DNA from 4 places in the Streptomyces sp. JK94 genome. Region 1 is predicted to be linked to each of the others. Evidence: riboswitches for the same ligand, from Rfam matches in the RefSeq annotation. Region 1 holds a riboswitch; each other region holds the start of a gene.
What was found. A riboswitch is a leader RNA that binds a small molecule or an ion and turns the genes downstream of it on or off. The one in region 1 is predicted to bind cobalamin.
Positions count from the first base shown of each region.

Region 2: another riboswitch for cobalamin. It lies ahead of ACVV2G_RS04570 (ribonucleoside-diphosphate reductase subunit alpha); the one in region 1 lies ahead of ACVV2G_RS15925 (ABC transporter substrate-binding protein).
Region 3: another riboswitch for cobalamin. It lies ahead of ACVV2G_RS03490 (cobalamin biosynthesis protein); the one in region 1 lies ahead of ACVV2G_RS15925 (ABC transporter substrate-binding protein).
Region 4: another riboswitch for cobalamin. It lies ahead of ACVV2G_RS29740 (energy-coupling factor ABC transporter permease); the one in region 1 lies ahead of ACVV2G_RS15925 (ABC transporter substrate-binding protein).

Region 1 is NZ_JBSICH010000016.1:23,539-27,447, forward strand. Features, by position in the region: gene ACVV2G_RS15920 (FecCD family ABC transporter permease) at 1-947, opposite strand, end outside; gene ACVV2G_RS15925 (ABC transporter substrate-binding protein) at 1,262-2,320, opposite strand; cobalamin riboswitch at 2,385-2,570, opposite strand; gene ACVV2G_RS15930 (M56 family metallopeptidase) at 2,653-3,585, opposite strand; gene ACVV2G_RS15935 (BlaI/MecI/CopY family transcriptional regulator) at 3,592-3,909, opposite strand, start outside.
Region 2 is NZ_JBSICH010000005.1:36,327-40,235, forward strand. Features, by position in the region: gene mctP (monocarboxylate uptake permease MctP) at 1-601, shown strand, start outside; gene ACVV2G_RS04565 (GNAT family N-acetyltransferase) at 675-1,181, shown strand; cobalamin riboswitch at 1,256-1,399, shown strand; gene ACVV2G_RS04570 (ribonucleoside-diphosphate reductase subunit alpha) at 1,524-3,902, shown strand; gene ACVV2G_RS04575 (ribonucleotide-diphosphate reductase subunit beta) at 3,902-3,909, shown strand, end outside.
Region 3 is NZ_JBSICH010000003.1:85,142-89,050, forward strand. Features, by position in the region: gene ACVV2G_RS03485 (cobyric acid synthase) at 1-1,175, opposite strand, end outside; gene ACVV2G_RS03490 (cobalamin biosynthesis protein) at 1,172-2,137, opposite strand; cobalamin riboswitch at 2,242-2,381, opposite strand; gene ACVV2G_RS03495 (hypothetical protein) at 2,520-2,741, opposite strand; gene ACVV2G_RS03500 (inorganic phosphate transporter) at 2,775-3,909, opposite strand, start outside.
Region 4 is NZ_JBSICH010000043.1:38,018-41,926, forward strand. Features, by position in the region: gene ACVV2G_RS29725 (ATP-binding cassette domain-containing protein) at 1-276, opposite strand, end outside; gene cbiQ (cobalt ECF transporter T component CbiQ) at 273-1,022, opposite strand; gene ACVV2G_RS29735 (energy-coupling factor ABC transporter substrate-binding protein) at 1,023-1,364, opposite strand; gene ACVV2G_RS29740 (energy-coupling factor ABC transporter permease) at 1,361-2,083, opposite strand; cobalamin riboswitch at 2,114-2,298, opposite strand; gene ACVV2G_RS29745 (potassium channel family protein) at 2,439-2,984, opposite strand; gene ACVV2G_RS29750 (chloride channel protein) at 2,981-3,909, opposite strand, start outside.

The DNA.
Region 1 (3,909 bases):
TCCTGCGGTTCGAGGACGGTACGGGCCAGGGTCTCGACCCACACCAGGAACACCGCTCCGGCGAGTGCGCAGACCGGCAGCAGCCGGGCGTGCCCGGAACCGGTCAGCGCCCGTACGGCGTGCGGCAGCACCAGCCCGACGAAGCCGATGGCGCCGGCCGAGGCGACCAGGACCGCGGTCAGCAGGGCGGTGGCGCACAGCAGCACCAGCCGGGTGCGGGCCACGTGCACGCCGAGCGCGGCCGCCGCGTCCTCACCGAAGGCGAAGGCGTCCAGCGTCCTGGCGTGTCCGAGGCAGACGGCCAGGACCAGCACCAGGGCCGCCGTGCCGGTCCACACGTCCGTCCAGCCCGCCCCGCCGAGCGAACCGAGCAGCCAGAACAGCACGCCGCGGGTGGTCTCGGCGTCGGCCGCGGTCATCACGACGAACGAGGTGAGCGCGGAGAACAGCTGCATCGCCGCCACGCCCGCGAGCACCACCCGGTCCGGGGTGCCGCCGAGGCTGTGGCTGAGCAGCATCACGAGCGCGAAGGAGCAGACCGCCCCGACGAACGCCCCGCCCGGCACGGACAGCGCGCCGCCGCCCACGCCGAGCACGACGACCAGGACGGCACCGGTCGAGGCACCGGAGGACACGCCCAGCACGAAGGGGTCGGCGAGCGGGTTGCGCAGCAGGGACTGCAGGACGGCGCCGCACACGGCGAGTCCCGCGCCGCACACCGCCGCGAGGAGGGTGCGGGGCAGCCGCAGGTCCCAGACGATGCCGTCGCGGATCGGTGTGACGCCGTCGGCCGCACCGCCACCGCCGACGTGGGCGACGACGACGGACCACACCTCGCCGACGCCCAGGTCGGCCGGGCCGATGGTGACCGCGACGGCCACGGAGGCGCACAGGGCGACGATCCCGGTCAGCGCCCACACCGGATACCGTCGGCCGGCCGCGCGCACGCCGGAGCCCGGCCGGGCCGTGGAGACCGCCCGGCCCGGCGGCGTCGCCCGGCCCGGTGGCGTTGCCCGGTTCGCGGACTGCACCCGGTTCGCGGACTGCACCCGGTTCGCGGGCGCCCCCCGCGCTTGGGGCGCCCCCTGACCCTCGGGCGTCACCCGCGCCTCCGGTGCCACTGGTTCCTCGGTCGTCACTCGTGCCTCGGGGGTCACCGGCACCTCGGGGGTCACCGGTTTCTCGGGGGTCGCCGGTTTCTCGGGGGTCGCCGGTTTCTCGGGGAACACCGGTTCCTCGGGGGTCACCCGGTTCGCGGGCGTCACCGGGTGAGGCCGTACGCGCGCAGGGCCGCCGCGACCTTCTCCACGCCCTCGACGGTACGGATGGTCGGGTTCATGGCCTGCCCGCTGAGCAGCACGTACCGCTTCTTCCGGACCGCTGTCATGTTCTTGGTGACGGGGTTCGACTCCAGGAACTCGATCTTCTTGGCGGCGGTCTCGGCCGTCTGGGACCTGCGGGTCAGGTCGCCGACGACCAGGACGTCGGGGTCGCGGTCGGCGACCGTCTCCCAGCCGACCTGCGGCCACTCCTCGCGGGTGTCGTCCATGGCGTTCTTCGCGCCGACCGCGCGGGTGATGACGCCGGGGGCACCGCAGCAGCCCGCCAGGTAGGGCGAGGTGGAGTTGGCGAACCAGTACATGAGGGTGACACCGGAGGCGTCGATGTCCGACGTGGCCTTCTCGACACGGGCCTCGAGGCCGGCGACCAGTTCCTCGCCGCGCTGCTCCACGTCGAACACCTCGGCCAGGTCGCGGACTTCACCGTAGACGGTGTCCATGGTCAGGGGCTCGCTGCGGACGCCGTCGCCGTCGCCGCTGTTGTCCTTGCCGGCGCAGTCGGACGGTGACAGGTAGGCGGGCACGCCGAGTTCGGCGAACCGCTCTCGCGTGGCCACCCCGCCGGGGCCGAGCGTCGAGGCGAAGGAGGCGGTGACGAAGTCCGGTTCGGCGTCCAGGACCGTCTCGAAGGACGGCATGTCGTCGGCGAGCCGGGGCACGTCGGCGTTCGCCTGCTCCAGGCCCTTCATGACCGGGTCGGTCCAGGTGGCGGTGCCCGCCAGCCGGTCGCCCAGGCCGAGCGCGAGCAGGATCTCCGTGATGCCCTGGTTGAGGGAGACCGCCCGGCGGGGCGGGGCGGTGACCTCCACGTCGTGCCCGCAGTCGCTGACGGTGCGCGGGTATCCGGCCGCATCGGCCGACGCGGTGGAGCCGCTGGTCGATCCGGTACCGCAGGCGGAGGCCAGCAGGACCCCGGACAGCAGCACCGGGAAGAGACAGCGGAACGAGCGTCGGGGGCCGACGGGGCGTGCTGTGGGCAAGGAAGATCCTCTGGCGTCGAGGGCTCATGCGCGAAGCCCGTCCGTACGGTGCGGCCCGCGCCGTACACGGCGCGGGTTGCCAGCAGGTCTTCGGACTCGGGATCGACCGGACGGGACGCCTTCCCGGCCGGCTCGCGCCGTCCAGTGGCCAGTGCCCCGCCCGTCCCCCTCACCGCTGCGCGTCAGCTCCGGATTCGCACCGGATTCCCTGACCCACCAGGTGGGTTCGACTGGCTTGCGCAAGCTACCACAGGGCCGTCGGACGGGTCCGGGGCGGCCGCCGGAAGCCCTCCGGGCCCGCTCCTCGGACTCCGGAGGTCGTCAGGAGGGACTCAGAGAGGCGTCGCGGCGCGGAGGATGAGGAACATCGTCACGGCGGCGTTCGCGGACGACATCGCGGACACGGCGGTGCCGGCGGCCGCGGCCCAGGCCGCCAGACCCACCGAGGTGAACAGCGAGGGCCAGGCGCGGGGCGCGGGAGCGGGCCCCAGCAGGGCCGCCACCCGGCGCGGCACCGGTCCGGGCGCGGCGAGGCCGGCGAGGGTGGCGGCGGGAGAGGCCCGGGAGACCAGGGCCGCCTTGCCGATCGCGGTCGCCACCGCACGGCGGTCACCGACCACCCGCGCGGCCGCCTCGTCCGCCCACCGCTCCGTCGTGTAGGACACGGCCGTCCGCAGCGGCCGCAGGAACGGGTTGGCCAGCGCGGCGAGCCGGACGGTGAGCAGGAAGCGATGGTGCCGGGCGGCCAGGTGGGCCCGTTCGTGGGCGAAGAGCGCGCGCCGCTCGGCCGGTTCGAGGCGGTCGAGCAGAGCCGTGCTCACCACCACGCGGTCCCGGCGCCCGCCGGGCAGCGCGTACGCGTACGGCACGTCGTCGGGGAGCACGGCCACCCCGGTGCCCGGCAGTCCGGCCAGCGCGCGGTGCGCGCGGCGGCGCATCCTGCCGTGCCGCCACAGGGCCCGCGCCGAGGCCGCGACCACCGCGCACAGCGCGGGGATCGCCGCCTTGCCGACGACCTCGTCGTAGGGCACCGCCGCCCGTACCTCGGGGTCGGACCAGCCGTCGGGCAGGGGGTTGCCCGGCAGTTGCGCCGTGCCGACCACCATGACCAGGGCCAGGCACACCGTGCTGCACAGGGCCATCACCGCGGCCACGGCGGTGAGCAGCCCGGTCGCGGTCCGCGGGTGCAGATGCTGCTCGGCCAGCCGGGCGACCGGCCACGCCGTCAAGGGCAGGACGAGCGGCAGGAAGACGAAGACCCCCATGCGGTGTCAGCCGTCCCCCGCGTCGCCCGGGTGCCCCAGCAGTGCGCGCAGCAGCCGCTCGTCGTCCGGGTCGAGGCCGGTGACGAACCTGGCCAGCACGGCTTCCCGGTCGCTCTCCGCGTCCAGGACCTTGCGCATCTTCCGAGCGGCGAGGCCCGCCTGGTCCGCGGGGGTCCAGGCGAAGGACCGGCCCGCGCGCTCCCGGCTGACCGCGCCCTTCTCCAGCAACCGGGTCAGGATCGTGATCACCGTGGTGTAGGCGAGATCGCCGCCCAGGCGCTCCTGGACCCAGCCGGCCGTCGCGGGGCCGTCCGCCTCGCGCAG
Region 2 (3,909 bases), on a different contig from region 1:
CGCGGCGATCGGCATCGGCGCGCTGGTCCCGGCGGCGATCATGTCGATCGCGGCCGCGAACCTCTTCACCCGCAACATCTACAAGGACTTCATCAAGCCGGACGCCACCCCGGCCCAGGAGACCAAGGTCTCCAAGCTGGTGTCCCTGCTGGTGAAGGTGGGCGCGCTGGTCTTCGTCCTGGGCATGGACAAGACGGTCGCGATCAACTTCCAGCTGCTCGGCGGCATCTGGATCCTGCAGACCTTCCCGGCTCTGGTCGGCGGACTGTTCACCCGCTGGTTCCACCGCTGGGCGCTGCTCGGCGGCTGGGCGGTCGGCATGGTCTACGGCACGGTCGCCGCGTACGGTGTCGCCTCGCCGACGCAGAAGCACTTCGGCGGCTCCTCCGACGAGATCCCCGGCATCGGCGAGATCGGCTACATCGGCCTCACCGCCTTCGTGCTGAACGTCCTGGTCACCGTGGTCCTGACCTTCGTCATGAGGGCGGTCAAGGCGCCCGACGGCGTCGACGAGACCAAGCCGGGCGACTACACGGCGGACGCGGGCGACCCGGGCGTCGAAGTGGAGCTGCCGCCGGCCACGGCGGGCACCTCGCACTGATCCCCGACAACGCGGCGGGCCGTCGGAGAAATCCGGCGGCCCGCCGCCGTACCCGTCGGGCACACTCGGCTGCATGGACTTCGTGATCCGGCAGGCGGCGACGGACGAGTACGACACCCTCGGTGAGATCACCGCGCAGGCGTATCTGCGGGACGGCCTCCTCGACTTCGGGGAGAGCGACGCGTACCTCGGCGAGCTGAGGAACGTCGCCAAGCGTGCGGCGGCCGCCGAGGTGCTGGTCGCCGCGGCGGACGGCCGGGTGCTCGGCGGCGTGACCTTCGTGCCGTCCGGCGGCCCCATGGCCGACATCGCCCGGCCGGGCGAGGCCGAGGTACGGATGCTCGCCGTCGCCCGCGAGGCACGCGGACGCGGGGTGGGCGAGGCCCTCGTACGGACCTGCGTCGACCGTGCCCGGGCCGTCGAGGGCTGCGCGCGCGTCGTGCTGTCGACCCAGCGCGCCATGCGCAGCGCCCACCGCCTCTACGAACGGATGGGCTTCGCCCGCACGCCCGACCGCGACTGGAACCCGCTGCCGGGACTCGACGGCATCACGCTCCTCACCTACGAACTGACGCTCTGACACCAGCGCCACCCCTCGGCGGCCCCTCCGCGACACAACATCTGGGGGTGCTCACCGAACGCGGCACAAGATGTATGCTCGTGCTCGCTGTCGCCGCAGGGGAATCCGGTGCGAATCCGGAACTGTCCCGCAACGGTGTACTTGTGTGTATCCGCGCGTCTCCGCACGGGTGCACACGCATGTCCAGTCCGAGGACCTGCCGACAGTGCGCCCGTGCCGTCCCGGTCCGGGTGCCTGACGTCCGGGCCTCGTGGAGTGGGCCGGTGGACGCGACGCCGTGTGCGCTCGTGAGCTGCCCCCTGCCCTCCGCCAGGCCCCGTGCCGAGCGAGGGAGTGCTCCACGTGACCATCGCGCCAGCCGATCCGGCTTCAGCGACTCCGGTGACGACTTCAGCGACCGAGGAGCCCGACGGCCCCGGTGCCGCGCTGCTGCGGACCCTGACCGAGCTGACCGCCGACCTCCCCGGCGCCGATCCCGGCCGGGTGGCCGCCGCCGCGCTGCGCGGCCGGTCCGCCCGCGCCGACGAGGCCGAGCTGCGCGAACTGGCCACCGAGGCGGCGGCCGGACTCATCTCGGAGGACCCGGTCTACTCCAGGCTGGCCGCCCGCCTGCTGACCGTCGCCATCCGCGCCGAGGCCGCCTCCCAGGGCGTCACCTCCTTCACCGGGTCGGTCGCCACCGGCCACCGCGAGGGCCTGATCGCCGACCGCACCGCCGCGTTCGTACGGCTGCACGCGGACCGCCTGGACGCGCTGATCGACCCGGCCGCCGACGACCGCTTCGGCTACTTCGGGCTGCGCACGCTGCACAGCCGCTACCTGCTCCGGCACCCGATCACCCGCAAGGTCGTCGAGACGCCCCAGGACTTCATGCTGCGGGTGGCCGCCGGACTCGCCGAGGACGACACCGCGCGTTCGGTCGACGAGGTCGCGGCCCTGTACGGGCTGATGAGCCGCCTCGACTACCTGCCCTCCTCCCCCACCCTGTTCAACTCCGGCACCCGGCACGCCCAGATGTCGTCCTGCTACCTCCTCGACTCCCCCAAGGACGAGCTGGACTCCCTCTACGACCGCCTCCACCAGGTGGCCCGCCTCTCCCAGCACGCCGGCGGCATCGGCATCGCCTACTCCCGCATCCGCTCCCGCGGCTCCCTGATCCGCGGCACCAACGGGCACTCCAACGGCATCGTCCCGTTCCTGAAGACGCTGGACGCCTCGGTCGCCGCCGTGAACCAGGGCGGCCGGCGCAAGGGCGCGGCGGCGGTCTACCTGGAGACCTGGCACGCGGACGTCGAGGAGTTCCTGGAGCTGCGGGACAACACCGGCGAGGACGCCCGCCGCACGCACAACCTGAACCTCGCCCACTGGGTGCCGGACGAGTTCATGCGCCGGGTGGACGCCGACGGCCCCTGGTCGCTCTTCTCCCCCGCCGACGTGCCCGGGCTGACCGACCTGTGGGGCGAGGAGTTCGACGCCGCCTACCGCAAGGCCGAGGCGGCGGGGCTCGCCCGCAGGACCCTTCCCGCCCGCGAGCTGTACGGCCGCATGATGCGTACCCTCGCGCAGACCGGCAACGGCTGGATGACCTTCAAGGACACCGCCAACCGCACCGCCAACCAGACCGCCGAGCCGGGCCACGTCGTCCACTCCTCCAACCTCTGCACGGAGATCCTGGAGGTCACCGACGACGGGGAGACGGCGGTCTGCAACCTGGGCTCGGTCAACCTCGGCGCGTTCGTCGACCGGGCGAGCGGCGACCTCGACTGGGAGCGCCTGGACGCCACCGTCCGCACCGCCGTCACCTTCCTGGACCGGGTCGTCGACATCAACTTCTACCCGACCGAGCAGGCGGGCCGCTCCAACGCCCGCTGGCGCCCGGTCGGCCTCGGCGCGATGGGCCTCCAGGACGTCTTCTTCCAGCTCCGCCTGCCCTTCGACTCGCCCGAGGCCAAGGCCCTCTCCACCCGCATCGCCGAGCGGATCATGCTCGCCGCGTACGAGACGTCCGCCGGCCTCGCCGAGCGCAACGGCCCGCTGCCGGCCTGGGAGAAGACCCGCACCGCCCGGGGCGTGCTGCACCCCGACCACTACGGCGTCGAGCCCGCCTGGCCGGAGCGCTGGGCGGCGCTGCGCGAGCGCATCGCCGCGACCGGCCTGCGCAACTCCCTGCTCCTCGCCATCGCGCCGACCGCCACCATCGCCTCCATCGTCGGCGCCTACGAGTGCATCGAGCCGCAGGTGTCCAACCTGTTCAAGCGCGAGACGCTCTCCGGCGAGTTCCTCCAGGTCAACTCGTACCTGGTGAACGACCTCAAGCGGCTCGGTGTCTGGGACGCCCGCACCCGCGAGGCGCTGCGCGAGGCGGGCGGCTCGGTGCAGGACTTCACCTGGATCCCCGAGGACGTCCGCGCGCTGTACCGCACCGCCTGGGAGATCCCTCAGCGCGGCCTGATCGACATGGCCGCCGCCCGCACCCCGTACCTCGACCAGGCCCAGTCGCTGAACCTGTTCCTGGAGACGCCGACCATCGGGAAGCTCTCCTCGATGTACGCGTACGCCTGGAAGCGGGGCCTGAAGACCACGTACTACCTGCGCTCCCGCCCGGCCACCCGCATCGCCCGCGCCGCCGCCCGAGCCACCGTCCCCGTGCAGGCCGCCCCGGACCCCGAAGCGGTCGCCTGCTCCCTGGAGAACCCCGAGTCCTGCGAGGCCTGCCAGTAATGACCGA
Region 3 (3,909 bases), on a different contig from region 1:
ACGTGTTCGCCGAGGGCCTCGCCCACCGGTCGCGTGAGGGTCTTCTCGCGGGCGAACCGCACCCGCACGGGCAGCAGTCCGAGCCCGTCCACGTGTCCGGCGCGGGACTCGACCTCGTCCTCGATGTGCTCGCCGAGCAACTGGAACCCGCCGCAGACACCGAGTACGGGCCGCCCTTCGGCCGCCCTGCGGACGAGGGCGCCGGCGAGTCCGCGCTCCCGCAGCCACTCCAGCGCCCGCACCGTCCCCCGGGTCCCCGGCACGATGACGAGGTCCGCGTCGGACAGCTCCTCCGGCCGGTCCACGAAGCGCACCACGACGCCGGGTTCGGCGGCCAGCGCGTCCACGTCCGTGAAGTTGGACATCAGCGGCACCGCGCAGACGGCGACCCGCAGCACGTCCTCGCCGACCGGCGGCGCGACGGCGGACTCCCGCACCGTCCCGCGCAGCGAGACCCGCAGCCCGTCCTCCTCGTCGATGCCGAGCCCGTGCCGGAAGGGCAGGACGCCGTACGTCCGCCGCCCGGTGAGCCCGTGGAGCATCTCCAGCCCCGGCTCCAGCAGCGACACGTCGCCCCGGAACTTGTTGACGAGGAACCCGGCGACCAGCGCCTGGTCCGCGGGCGACAGCAGGGCCACCGTGCCGAAGAAGGACGCGAAGACGCCCCCCCGGTCGATGTCGCCGACGACCAGGACGGGGAGCCCGGCGCCCCGGGCGATCCCCATGTTCACGATGTCGGTCCGGCGCAGGTTGATCTCGGCCGGACTGCCCGCCCCCTCGCAGATCACCGCGTCATACGTGCCCCGCAGTTCGGCCAGGCAGTCCAGCACGGTACCGAGCAACTGCTGCTGCCGTCCGCCGTGGTAGCCGCGGGCGCTCATCTCGCCGACCGGTTTGCCGAGCAGCACGACCTGGCTGCTGCGCTCACCGCCCGGCTTGAGCAGCACCGGGTTCATCAGCGCGGTCGGCTCCACCCGGCACGCCTGCGCCTGCATGGCCTGGGCCCGCCCGATCTCGGCGCCCTCGCGGGTCACGAAGGAGTTCAGCGACATGTTCTGCGCCTTGAAGGGCGCGACCTTGACGCCCTGCCGCACCAGCCAGCGGCAGATCCCGGCCGTCACGACGCTCTTGCCGGCGTCGGAGGTGGTGCCGGCGACGAGGAGGCCACCGCTCATGCGTCACGTCCCTTCGTGAGTGCCCGGCGGGCCGCCGGCCGCGCGCCCACGCATACGCCGAGCGCCAGCCAGCCCACGCGCCGGGAGAGCCGTACGGCCCGGTCGATGTCGCCGGAACCGGCCCGGACGGCGCGACCGGCCGCCCCGTTGAGGACGGGCCGGTGCTCGACCCGCCCGCCGTAGGAGAGCGTCCCGCCCAGCCGCACGCCCAGGGCGCCCGCGAAGGACGCCTCCACCGGACCGGCGTTGGGGCTCGGATGCCGCGCGGCGTCGGCACGCCACGCCCGTACGGCGCCCCGCGGATCGCCGCCGGCCACCACGGCCAGGACGGCGGTCAGACGGGCGCCGGGCCAGCCCGCGAGGTCGTCGAGACGGGCCGACGCCCAGCCGTAGCGGCGGTACCGGGGGGACCTGTGGCCGACCATCGCGTCCAGGGTGTTGACGGCCCGGAAGCCGAGCAGGCCGGGCACCCCGCCCCACGCGCCCCACACCAGGGCGCCCACCACCGCGTCCGAGGTGTTCTCGGCGACGGACTCCACGACCGCCCGGGCGATCCCGTCGGCGTCCAGCGCCTGCGGGTCCCGCCCGCACAGGTGCGGCAGCCGCGCGCGGGCCGCCTCGACGTCACCGGCTTGAAGGGCCCGGCCGATGGCGGACGCCTCGCGGGCGAGCGAGGTGCCGCCGACGACCGACCAGGTGGCGGCGGCGGTCAGCGCGACGGAGGCGGTGGGGGAGCGGCGCACGGCGCGGGTGGCGGCCAGCCCGAGGGTGGCGGCGCCACCCGCGCACACGGCGGTGTGCAGCGCGCCCCACCCGCGGTGGTCGCGCCACAGCACCCGTTCCACGGCACCGGCGGCACGGCCGAACGCGGCGACCGGGTGTCCGCGGCGCGGGTCGCCGAGGAGGAGGTCGCCGAGGAGGCCGGCGGCGGCGCCGTACGCGAAGACGCGTTCGGCGCGCACGGCTCAACCCACCGGGGGGAGGGGGAGGCGAAGTGTGTCGCTGGTGAGCCGGGAACGGCAGCCGTGCATGGCGATAGGTCCTCACTCAGGGTGTCCGCGCCCTGGTTCGAAGAGCACGGCGGTGAGAGTTCCTGGCTCCCGGGGGTCGCTCCCCGGTCACAGTGGCGGGACCGCGCCGGATTCGCACCGGGCTTCCTCTCCTGCCGCCGTATTGGCTCGGGCAGTCCACCACGCCCCGCGAACACCCGTCAACCTGGCGTTGACCTGCGGCGGGGGAGTGTGCGAAGGCCCACACGCGGGAGGGGTGCGCCGGCGCGCGAAGAGGCGGGGCGCGGGACGGTGGTGATCCGTCCCGCGCCCCGCCTCACGGGGGTGCGGCGGGTCAGGCGACGATCAGGTGGATCCCGTACGCCACCGCCGCCGCGCAGGCCGCGAAGCACGCGTACGCGCCGGTGACGGCGAGGACCGCGGAGCCGCCCTGTGCGGCGGCCCGCTCCTGGCGGGAGAGACCGGTGATGCCGAGGGTGAACAGGCCCACCAGGGCCACGGTGGCCACGAGGCTGACCCCGAAGACGGAGCCGAGAGCTGCCCAGTCGATGCTCATGGAGGTTCGCTTCCTTCGTACCCGGGGGCGGGCTCAGACGGTGGTGGTGGCCGACGGGGCCTTGGAGTCGGGCGCGGAGGCCGGGACGGCGGCGGCCAGTTCCTCGGCCGCGCCCGTCGGCGGCGGCGACACGGCGGCCATCGCCGTGGTCACCACACCGGAGGGCTCGGCGTCGTCGACGACGTTGGTGTGGTCGACGACCTCGCGCCGGGAAATCTTCCAGATGGCGGCGCTGGAGGCGACCAGGAAGACCGCGACGAGGCCGGTGCCCCAGTCGCCCAGGCCGCAGACCCATTCGGCGATCGCGGCGACCAGGGCCGCGGCCGGCAGGGTCAGGCCCCAGGCGACGAACATGCGGGTGGCCGTGGACCAGCGCACCACGCCGCCCTTGCGGCCGAGGCCCGCGCCCATCACCGCGCCGGAGACCGAGTGGGTGGTGGAGAGGGAGAAGCCGAGGTGGGAGGAGGCCAGGATGACCGTGGCGGCGCTGGTCTGGGCGGCGAAGCCCTGCTGCGGCTGGAGGTCCGTCAGACCCTTGCCCATGGTGCGGATGATGCGCCAGCCGCCGAGGTAGGTGCCGAGCGCGATGGCGATGCCCGCGGACAGGATGACCCACATGGGCGGGTCGGAGTCGGGGGTGAGGGCGCCGCCCGCGACCAGGGCGAGGGTGATGATGCCCATCGTCTTCTGGGCGTCGTTGGTGCCGTGGGCCAGGGAGACCAGGCCGGCGGAGGCGATCTGCCCGGCGCGGTAGCCCTTCTTGGCGGCCTCGCCGTCGGCCTTGCGGCCCAGCCGGTACGTCAGCCGCGAGCCGAGCATCGCCGCGATGCCCGCGACGAGCGGGGCGGCGATCGCCGGGAGGAGCACCTTGGTGACGAGCACGTCGCCGTGGACCGCGCCGACGCCCGCCGAGGCGATGGCGGCACCGATCAGACCGCCCATGAGGGCGTGCGAGGAGCTGGACGGAAGCCCGACCAGCCAGGTCAGCAGGTTCCAGAGGATCGCGCCGACCAGGGCGGCGAAAATGACCTCGGGACGGATGCCGGTCTCGTCGACGAGACCCTTGGAGATCGTGTTGGCGACCTCCACCGAGAGGAAGGCGCCGACAAGGTTGAGGACGGCGGACATCGCCACCGCCACCTTGGGCTTGAGCGCACCGGTCGAAATG
Region 4 (3,909 bases), on a different contig from region 1:
GGTCCGCAGCCGGGTCAGCCCCTTGCGGTCGTGGACCACCGGCTCGCCGTCGACCGTCAACGTCCCGGTGCGCGGCCTGAGCCCGCCGCTGAGCAGCCGCATCAGCGTGGTCTTGCCGCTGCCGTTGCGGCCCAGCAATGCGAGCGCGCGCCCCTCGCGCACCTCGAAGTCCAGGCCGGCGAGCACGTCCGGGCCCTCCTCGTACGCGAAGGACGCGCCCCGCAGGGCGACCGGGCACGCCGCGGCCGTCCCGGCCCTCCCGCACGTCTCGCTCACGACAGCGGCCCTTCCAGTACGAGGGTGAGGGCGGCCAGCGCCGCCAGCAGGACGAGGCTCGCCGCCGTGAAGGGCACCGAGACGCGTGCCTCGGGCACCAGGACGCGCAGGGTGCCGTCGTAACCGCGCCCCGCGAGTCCGGACTGGAGCCGCGCCGCCCGGTCGAAGGCCCGCACGAACGCCGTGGCGCCGAGCCCGCCCAGCGAACGCCAGGCGGCGGCCCGGGTGGTGTGCCCCAGCCGCGCCGCCTGTGCCTGACGGATCCGGCGCACCGAGTCGAGCAGCAGGAAACTCATCCGGTACGTCACCAGCGCCACGTCGACCACCGGCGCGGGCACCCCGGCCCGTGCCAGGCGGGGCAGCAGGTCGGACATCGGTGTGGTGAACGCGAACAGCAGCACCCCGAGGGAGGCCGCCGAGGTGCGCAGCAGCAGCTCACCGGCGCGCGCCGGGCCGCCGCCCGCCGCCGTCAGGAACCCGTCCGGGCCGCCGACCTGCACCAGCAGCGGCAGCGCCCCGGTCGCGCAGAAACCCAGCGGCACCCGGTACGCGCGCCACAGCCGGCGCCCCGGTACCCGGGCCGGGCCCAGCAGCACCGTGAGGGCCGTCACCAGCACCAGCGCCGCGCCGGGCCAGGGCGGCAGCGAGACGGCGAGCACGGTCAGCCCCAGCCCGAGCACGGCCTTGTCCACGGGATGGCGGCGGCGCCACCGGCTGCTGTGCGCCGCCGCGTCGATCGGCAGCACTCAGTCCCCTTCGGAAGCGTCCCGCCGCGCCGTCGCCACCGCCCGCTCCGCACCCTGCCGCCGGCCCCGGCGCAGCCCGAAGTAGTAGGCCAGTACGCCCGCGCCGATCGCGGCCTGCACGGCGAACAGCGCCGACTCGATCTCCCCGGAGGGCGGCTCGTACAGCGGCGAGAACCACGGCTCGTAGTCCGGCTCGATCTCGGTGATCGCCGTCTCCGCCTCGGCGTCGGCACCGGCGAACGGCTCCTCCTTGTGGTCGCCGAGCCCCAGCACCAGCGGCAGCACCGCCAGCGCGGCCACGGCGAGCAGCAGCAGGGCGTTGATCCTCGTGTTGCGGCTCACCGGGCCACCGCCCCCGGCTCGTCGGACGTGCTCCGGCCGGACCGGGTCCCGCCGGAGCCGGCGGGCAGGACGCCCAGCCGGGTCAGTTCGCCCTTGCTGGACTGCACCAGCAGCCGCATCACGACGACCGTGAGCAGGCCCTCGCTCACCGCCAGGGGGATCTGCGTGACGGCGAAGATGGAGCCGAACTTGCCGAGTGCGCCCAGGAACCCGCTGCTCGGGTCCGGGAAGGCGAGCGCCAGCTGCACACTGGTGACGCAGTAGGTGGACAGGTCGGCGGCGAACGCTCCGGAGAACACCGCGACCATCAGCGGCGCCCCGGAGCGGCGCAGCAGCCGGTAGACGGCGTATCCGGCCCAGGGGCCGACGACCGCCATCGAGAAGACGTTGGCGCCGAGCGTGGTCAGCCCGCCGTGGGCGAGCAGCAGCGCCTGGAAGAGCAGGGTGATCGTGCCCAGCACCGCCATGACCGGCGGCCGGAAGAGGACGGCGCCCAGACCGGTGCCGGTCGGGTGCGAACAACTTCCGGTGACGGACGGCAGCTTCAGGGCCGACAGCACGAACGTGAAGGCTCCGGAGGCGCCGAGGAGCAAGGTGCTCTCCGGGTGCTCCCTGACCTCACGGGTGAGTGACCGTACTCCGTGGACGACGAACGGCGCGGACGCGACACCCCAGGCGATCGCGTGCGCCGGAGGCAGAAAGCCCTCGGCTATGTGCATGACTCAGCAGACCCTCTCCAGCACCTCGTGGATGGACGACGCGCCTTGGCCGGTCTCCTGGCTTACGGGTACCACCGCCCGTGCTCCGCCTTCCCGGGTCGCAAGGACCCAGTGGCTGCCCGCGAGGGCCGGAGCCGGACTTCCCGATTCACAGTGGCGAGGGCCGCACCGGCATCACACCGGATTTCCCGTTCACCAAGGCGTGGTGACAGTAGTGCTCCCACCGGGGCGGTGACAAGCGGCCCTCCAGGGGGCGCACGCCGCACGGACACGGTCGGTCCGCGCGGGCGCCCCCCGGCGCGCGTTCACCCCGGTGCCGTCAGCCGTGCCGGTGCCGTCAGCCGTGCCGGTGCCGTCAGCCGTGCCGGTCCCGCTCCGTCCGCCGGACCACCATCTCGCGCAGCCGCTGAGTGAGCGCGGTCGCGGCGGCGGTCAGGAACACGAAGCTGTAGGCGATCTGCAGGACGGTCACGATGCGGGCCGTCTGGCCGCGCGGGGTGATGTCCCCGTATCCGACGGTCGCCAGCGTGACCACGGTGAAGTACAGGGCGTCGACGCGGGTGCCGAGGCCGGTGAACTCGCCCTGCTGCTTGGCGAGGGCGTAGTAGGCGGCCGAGAAGATGTGCACGGTCAGGACGATCAGCAGGGAGAGCACCGCTCCGGGCCGGGAGTCCGTCCGGTTGGTGAACACGTGGTGGATCTGCCGGAGCAGCAGCGCGGCCACGACGGTCAGGACGAGGGTGAACAGCACCCAGCTCAGTACGGGACGCCGCGGGCCCAGGTGGTCCAGGGGGAGGAGGAAGTAGGCCACGACCACGGCCACCGCGGAGCCGGCCCGCGTCAGCCAGGGGCGCGCCGGGTGCCGGACGCCCCGCGGGCGGCCCGCCCGGTGCTCGCTCACCGTTCCGCCTCGCCGCGCGGGCTCCCGCCCGCCGCCGGCCGGGTCGGGCGCACCAGCTGGGCGACGACGAAGGCGACGACCGACGCGACGACGATCAACGGCATCTGGTCGTGGGCGTCCTCGCCCACCAGCAGCACCGCCAGTACCGCGCTGGCCAGCGGCAGCCCCGTCACCGCCGCCGCGGCGGCGGAGATGCCCAGAGCGAGGGCCGGGGTCGCACCGAAGCCCGGCAGACCGGAACACGCCACGGCCGTCGCCGTGCCCAGCAGTACGGCCGGGAAGATCGGCCCCCCGCGCATGCTGCCCAGCGCGATGCCCCAGGCCAGCCCCTTGCACGCCACCAGCGCGACCAGCGCCCCCACGGACCAGGCGTGCGGGTCCGCGGCCAGCCGGCCGAGCGTCGCCTGACCGGACAGCGCCGCCTCCGCCGGGGAACGGCCGGTGATCAGGGCGTACGCCGAGAGGCAGACGCCGACGGCCGCGGCGCACAGGACGGTGCGCGGGGCCGTGTGCCGCCGCGTCCACGAGACGGTACGGTGCCCCAGCTCGCCGCCCAGCGTGACCAGCACCGCGATCAGCGCCGCCGTGGGGACGCCCCACAGGAAGTCACCGGCGTCCGGAGCGGCGGGCGGCGGAAGGTGCCGCAGGCCCAGGGCACCGATCTCCAGCCCGGTCCACTGCCCGAACCCGGTGAAGACCAGGGCGCCCGCCGCGCTGGCCAGCAGGCAGGGCAGCAGCAGGGCGACCAGCTGGACGCCGGCGAGGCCCGCCCCCTCGACGAGCAGCACGGCCGCCGCCACCGGGCCGCCGAGGATCGTGGAGATCGCGGCGGTGGAACCGGCCGTCGCGAGGACCGCGCCCGCCCTCGGGTCACCGGCCGCGCCCGCCCGCCGCACCGCCAGCAGGGCGAGTCCGCTGCCGACGG